DNA from 3 places in the Enterococcus spodopteracolus genome. Region 1 is predicted to be linked to each of the others. Evidence: predicted binding sites of a transcription regulator. Region 1 holds the regulator's gene; each other region holds the start of a gene.

Evidence for each region. The regulator CtsR, encoded in region 1, represses protease genes until heat stress. The targets are predictions, from matches to a motif close to TTGGTCAAAAAAGGTCAAANA.
Region 2: a site for CtsR is predicted at 1,335-1,355, ahead of clpP (ATP-dependent Clp endopeptidase proteolytic subunit ClpP). Genes of this name have one in related genera too.
Region 3: a site for CtsR is predicted at 1,181-1,201, ahead of P3R27_RS06935 (ATP-dependent Clp protease ATP-binding subunit). Genes of this name have one in related genera too.

The regions. Positions count from the first base shown of each region.
Region 1 covers NZ_JARJHD010000012.1:128-2,370, forward strand. Annotated here, with positions in the region: tRNA gene P3R27_RS11575 (tRNA-Val) at 12-84, shown strand; tRNA gene P3R27_RS11580 (tRNA-Lys) at 88-160, shown strand; tRNA gene P3R27_RS11585 (tRNA-Leu) at 168-249, shown strand; tRNA gene P3R27_RS11590 (tRNA-Thr) at 276-348, shown strand; tRNA gene P3R27_RS11595 (tRNA-Gly) at 359-430, shown strand; tRNA gene P3R27_RS11600 (tRNA-Leu) at 448-533, shown strand; tRNA gene P3R27_RS11605 (tRNA-Arg) at 544-617, shown strand; tRNA gene P3R27_RS11610 (tRNA-Pro) at 635-708, shown strand; tRNA gene P3R27_RS11615 (tRNA-Arg) at 773-846, shown strand; gene P3R27_RS11620 (CtsR family transcriptional regulator) at 1,011-1,478, shown strand; gene P3R27_RS11625 (ATP-dependent Clp protease ATP-binding subunit) at 1,486-2,243, shown strand, end outside.
Region 2 covers NZ_JARJHD010000004.1:232,948-235,190, reverse strand. Annotated here, with positions in the region: gene efrB (multidrug efflux ABC transporter subunit EfrB) at 1-19, shown strand, start outside; gene P3R27_RS07825 (gamma carbonic anhydrase family protein) at 93-581, shown strand; gene clpP (ATP-dependent Clp endopeptidase proteolytic subunit ClpP) at 663-1,256, opposite strand; gene P3R27_RS07815 (hypothetical protein) at 1,500-1,964, shown strand; gene P3R27_RS07810 (glycerophosphodiester phosphodiesterase) at 2,099-2,243, shown strand, end outside.
Region 3 covers NZ_JARJHD010000004.1:56,787-59,029, reverse strand. Annotated here, with positions in the region: gene P3R27_RS06935 (ATP-dependent Clp protease ATP-binding subunit) at 1-1,072, opposite strand, end outside; gene P3R27_RS06930 (phosphocarrier protein HPr) at 1,616-1,882, shown strand; gene ptsP (phosphoenolpyruvate--protein phosphotransferase) at 1,882-2,243, shown strand, end outside.

The DNA of each region.
Region 1 (2,243 bases):
TTGTTATCTTTGGAGGTTTAGCTCAGCTGGGAGAGCATCTGCCTTACAAGCAGAGGGTCAGCGGTTCGATCCCGTTAACCTCCATATGAGCCGTTAGCTCAGTTGGTAGAGCATCTGACTTTTAATCAGAGGGTCACAGGTTCGAGCCCTGTACGGCTCATATTTTTGCGGGTGTGGCGGAATTGGCAGACGCACTAGATTTAGGATCTAGCGCCTTACGGCGTGGGGGTTCAAGTCCCTTCACCCGCATCATATGATTTATTCTATTTTTTTACGCCGGCTTAGCTCAGTTGGTAGAGCATCTGATTTGTAATCAGAGGGTCGAGGGTTCAAGTCCTTTAGCCGGCATCGTAAATACGCGGAAATAGCTCAGTGGTAGAGCACCACCTTGCCAAGGTGGGGGTCGCGGGTTCGAACCCCGTTTTCCGCTTTGCCAATGTACTACGCGCCGGGGTGGCGGAACTGGCAGACGCACAGGACTTAAAATCCTGCGGTGAGTGATCACCGTACCGGTTCGATTCCGGTCCTCGGCATTACAAATATGCGCCCATAGCTCAATTGGATAGAGTGTTTGACTACGGATCAAAAGGTTAGGGGTTCGACTCCTCTTGGGCGCGTAGTCTTTTTATTTTTTCGGGAAGTAGCTCAGCTTGGTAGAGCACTTGGTTTGGGACCAAGGGGTCGCAGGTTCGAATCCTGTCTTCCCGATTTTTTTTTATTTGTTGCAAAGTTATACGTTCTATTGTATGATTATTTTTAATTAATTGAATATGCGCCCATAGCTCAATTGGATAGAGTGTTTGACTACGGATCAAAAGGTTAGGGGTTCGACTCCTCTTGGGCGCGTTGGAATAACTGGGACTTCATTGAATTCCTAGTTTTTTTATTTACATAAAAAAATCGTCGCTTATCGTTATTCTTCGAATCAAATATCTAACAAGCGTTCTCCTTTCATTCTACCTGTAAATTCGCTATAATTAAGGTCAATATTAGTCAAAGGAATGAGTGGGATGGCACAACAAAATACTTCGGATCTAATTGAATCATATATAAAAAAGATCCTGGAAAAAAACGAGATGATCGAGCTTCGAAGGATTGAATTGGCAGATCTATTTAACTGCGTTCCTTCACAAATCAATTATGTGATCAATACACGTTTTACGATTCAACGTGGCTATTTGGTTGAGAGTAAACGTGGTGGTGGTGGGTATATCCGCATTGCTAAAGTGAGGATGTCGGATAAAAAACAAATGCTTGAACGAATCAACTTGCTATTTGGCGAAACAATCAATGAAAAAAATGCCTACGCCATTATTCAGAAACTATATGAAGACCAAATCATTACCAAAAAAGAGGGAAACTTGATGTTGAGTGCGATTGCTAAAAATACATTGAACATCAACGAGACAGAAGATTATACGCGTGCTCGAATCTTACGAGCCTTTTTAGAACGATTAAGCTATGAAGACGGGGAGTGAAATTTAAATGGCAGAAATATTTACAGAAAGAGCACAACGTGTGTTAGAAATTGCCCAAGAAGAAGCAAAACGCTTCAAACATCAAACGGTAAGTTCAGAACATATATTATTGGCTTTAGTGATCGAACCCAACGGGATTGCTGGGAAAGTATTACGAGATATGAAATTGAATGAAAAAGATATTTATGAAGAAATCGAGCATTTAGTCGGTTATGGTACAGTGAAAACTTATGCAAAAGGTGTATTTCTTCCTTATTCTCCTCGAATGAAACAAACTTTTGCTTTGGCAAATAGCGAAGTAAATAAAATGGGTGCAAAAAAAGTGGGGACTGAGCATATTTTACTTAGTCTACTAAAAGATGAGAGTATCATGGCTACTCGTATCATGATCAACTTAGGAATCAGTTTGAGCAAAGTTCGTCAGTCTTTGAAGCGTACGATGGGTACGGACACGAGTACCGGTGGTATTCGCCGTCGAAATCCACAAGAAAAGCGGACAATGACACAAGGTACTCCTACGTTAGATTCATTAGCTAGAGACTTAACTAAGTTAGCAAAAGAAAACAGATTAGATCCAGTCGTAGGGCGTTCAAGAGAAGTCAAACGGTTAATCCAGATACTTAGTCGCCGAACAAAAAACAATCCTGTTTTAGTTGGAGAACCTGGGGTCGGTAAAACTGCGATTGCAGAAGGGTTGGCTCAAAAAATCATTTTAGGTGAAGTACCTGAAGAGATGAAAGCAAAACGGTTGATGATGTTAGACAT
Region 2 (2,243 bases), on a different contig from region 1:
TGCTGAAGCAGCGGAATAATGAAAAGAGGTTTCTAGGGACGAATAGTCTTCTAGGACCTTTTTTCTTCAATAAAATGAAAAGAGGGAAAAAGATGGCAAGGTTTATAGCAGATAATGCGACGGTTATCGGTGATGTAGAATTAGGAGAAGATGTTACGGTTTGGTACCAAGCAGTGGTTCGTGGCGACAGCAATTGGATCAAAATCGGCAAAGGAACCAATATCCAAGATGGGACGGTCATCCATGTCGATCATGATGCCTCAGTTGAGATTGCTGAAAATGTCACAGTCGGACATCAATGTATGCTTCATGGATGTAAAATCGAAAAAGGCGCATTGATCGGCATGGGAACGACTGTATTGAACCATGCAGTTATTGGTGAGAATAGTTTGATCGGAGCAGGCTCACTTGTGACAGAAGGAAAAATTATCCCACCGAATGTTTTAGCTTTTGGTCGACCAGCCAAGGTAATCCGTCCGTTAACAGAAGAAGAAATCCAAAAAAATAAACAGAATATTGTGCATTATATCGAGATGGGACAAAAACATGCAGATGGATTCTTCAAAGAATGGCAAAAATAAGCTGATCACTTATTTTACAGTAGAAAAAGAAGGTCTGTCATCTTTGAATGACGGACCTTCTTTTATAGTCGTGCGGATTAATTAGCTTAATGAAGCACTGTTTTCCATGACTTCATCGATCAAGCCATATGCTTTGGCTTGTTCAGCAGTCATATAGTTGTCACGATCTGTGTCTTTTTCAATCACTTCGATTGGTTGACCAGTACGTTCCGCTAAGATTTTATTCAAACGTTCGCGGGTTTGTAAGATATGACGTGCAGCGATTTCGATTTCTGTTGCTTGTCCTTGTGCGCCACCAAGTGGTTGGTGAATCATGATTTCAGCATTTGGCAAAGCAAATCGTTTCCCTTTTGTTCCGGCAGTCAATAAGAAACTTCCCATTGAAGCAGCCATCCCCATAACAATTGTTTGGACATCTGCTTTGACAAAATTCATTGTGTCATAGATGGCCATTCCAGCGGTCACAGAACCACCAGGTGAGTTGATATAGATGTAAATGTCTTTTTCAGAATCTTGTGCATCTAGAAATAGCAATTGTGCGATGATTGAGTTTGCTAGATCATCTGTTACTTGTCCACTCAACATGATGATGCGGTCTTTCAATAAACGTGAGTAAATATCGTAGGCTCTTTCCCCACGTGAGGATTGTTCAATAACTGTAGGAATTAAATTCATAATAAGGTTCCTCCTTGATTTGTTTAGAAATAGTGTAACATAAATTGATTTTGATTACCTACAAAGTAGTATACATTTTTGGTCAATAAAGGTCAAATGAAAAAACTTTCCGAGAGCTAGTCTCATAAAGTGAGTTTATGTTATGATAAAAAAGAAATCAATAAGAAGGAGGAACCGTAATTGGTAATTGCTATCACAGGTTTTATCGGTGTATTAGTAGGAGCAATCTTAGTCTACTTAGGGATGGCGATCCAAATGCGTCATCTTGAGAATAAAGAGCAACGTAGACGCGAATTGGAACTGAAAGTCAAAGAAATCGAAACATTGAATCAATTAAATAAAAAAATCAATGAGATTCTCCAAAAGCGTGCGAGCTTGTTGGACGAATATGTCAGCTTTGATGCTTTTGACGATTGTTATATCACAATCGATGACTTTGCGTATTTGCAATCATTTTCGGCACAAAATAATTTTTATTTGCCAAATTATATTTTAGATGAATTATTCCAGAATATCGCTCATCGAAAAGTGATTCTTTCACCGGATGAAACGATGAAGATTGGCGGCTATGCTTACAAAGGTGGGCGTGTCATTTTGGAAAACTTCACAGATAATTTGACCGCAATGATCAATGAGAAAAAATCCCAGTTGAAAAATACGACGAGACAACCAATCGGCTTTTTCTCAAAAGATGATGTGTGGAGCTAAACAAAACATATTTTTTATTCAATGATAAGAGAAACTAAACATTTTGATAAAGTAAAAGTTTGGGCACTTACAATTAGCCCAAGCTTTTTCTTTTTTGTTCCTGTGGTAAAATAGGGATGATCGGAGTGAGGACTATGGTACAGATTTATGCACATCGAGGAAGTAAAGGAACCCATCCGGAAAATACATTGCCCGCTTTTTCTGAAGCAGTAAGAGTGGGGGCGGATGGGATCGAGCTAGATGTCCATCTTAGTAAGGACGGTCAACTGATCGTTATTC
Region 3 (2,243 bases), on a different contig from region 1:
TCTTTTCGATCATTTTTGGATCAACGATTTGGATCGTTAAGTTTTTCTTAGATCCTGTTTCATCCAGTAAATCGATGGCTTTATCCGGTAAAAAACGATCTTGGATATAGCGATTGGACAATCTAGCCGCAGCTTCGACTGCAGCATCTGTGTATTTGACATGATGATAGTCTTCATAGCGCTTTTGTAATCCTTTTAAAATACTGATCGTTTCATCTACAGAAGGTTCATCAACACGAACAGGTTGCATGCGGCGTTCTAACGCAGCATCTTTTTCAATGATCCGGTATTCATTCAATGTCGTTGCCCCAACCATTTGTAATTCGCCACGAGCTAACGCAGGTTTTAATATGTTTCCGGCATCCATGTTACCATCGCCAGCTGAACCAGCCCCAACGATTTCATGAACTTCATCTATAAATAAAATGACATTTTCGGCTTGTCTGATTTCTTCGATCAGTTTTTGCATCCGTTCTTCAAATTGGCCTCTGATTCCTGTGCCTTGGACAAGTGAAACAACATCTAAGCGAATCACTTCTTTATCTAGTAATTTTTGTGGAACATCGCCATCAACGATTTTTTGAGCGAGTCCTTCAACCACAGCCGTTTTACCGACACCTGGTTCTCCAATCAATACAGGGTTGTTCTTTGTGCGACGATTCAAGATTTCGATTACGCGCTTGATTTCATCATCTCGGCCGATGACTGGATCGATTTCACCTTGGCGTGCTTCTTCTGTAATATTGATACCGTATTCGCCTAAAAGACCATCTGAAGCGGGTCCTTGTGGTGGTTGTCCACCATTGAAGTTGTTGTTCCCACCAAACTGAGTAGGGGGTGTTTGTTCATAATTTCCTTGTTGTTGCATTTGACGAGACATCGAACGAAACAGATCGTCCAGACTCCCAAAGCCAAATGGATCATTTTGGGCCATACTTGTTAGACCTCCATTTTGCTGATTTTTGATTTTTTGGTAACAGCTCTGACAATAGTCAAGTTGTGTACGTTGGCCATTGACAGTCGCATACAAGTGAATCGTTGCTTCATTTTTTCCACAGTTTTGACAAAGCATAAAACATTCACGTCCTTTCAAACATTAGTCATTAAGTCTATTTTACATCGCGCCTATCTTTGGGTAAAAGAATAACACTCGATCAACAAACCTTATAAAAGTCATACCTCGTTGACCATTACTGACCATTTAATTTTATTATACTAATTTTTTGAATTGACGCAAGCAATTGGTTCTTTTGTTCATACAATGTGACAAACCATTTGGGTAAGAACCTTAAGTTGTCGACGAATTTGTAGGGGATCTAGCTGAAATTTCAAGAATCGTTCAATTACTCGACAAACAATGATTGGTCAAACGATTCATGAGATATAAAAAAACATGCAATTTATTAAAACAGGAATAATCGTCACTATGCATGAAACACTTCTACAGAATACTTTATTGGATTTTCTCTCAATTTAAATGAAAACTGTTGTATCTAAGGAAAAAAAATGGTAATCTTTACAGATGAAAGGGTTCATCTGATTAGTTCTATCATGGATTGCTAAAAAAGAAAACCCTCACATAAAAACAACACTCACTTAAAGGAGACCGATTAATATGGAAAAGAAAGAATTTCACGTAGTAGCAGAAACTGGGATCCACGCACGTCCAGCTACTCTATTAGTACAAACAGCAAGCAAATTTAACTCTGATGTAAACTTAGAGTATAAAGGTAAATCAGTAAACTTAAAATCTATCATGGGCGTTATGTCTTTAGGTGTAGGTCAAGGTTCTGACGTTACTATCACTGCTGAAGGTGCTGACGAAGCTGATGCTATGGCAGCTATCGTTGAAACAATGAAGAAAGAAGGCTTATCTGAATAATGGTTGAAATGCTAAAAGGGATCGCCGCTAGTGACGGAGTAGCCGTTGCAAAAGCTTACCTGCTAGTTCAACCGGATTTATCATTCAGTAAGACGACAGTTGAGGATACTTCAGCTGAAGAAGCTCGCTTAGATGATGCTTTAGCAAAATCAACTGAAGAATTACAACAAATTCGTGAAAAAGCAGCGCAAAGCTTAGGTGAAGCAGAAGCGCAAGTATTTGACGCACATTTAATGGTTCTTTCAGATCCTGAAATGATAGGTCAAATCAAACAAAACATCAAAGATAACAGTGTAAATGCTGAATCAGCTCTTAAAGAAGTAACGGATATGTATATCGGGATGTTCGAAGCAATGGAAGA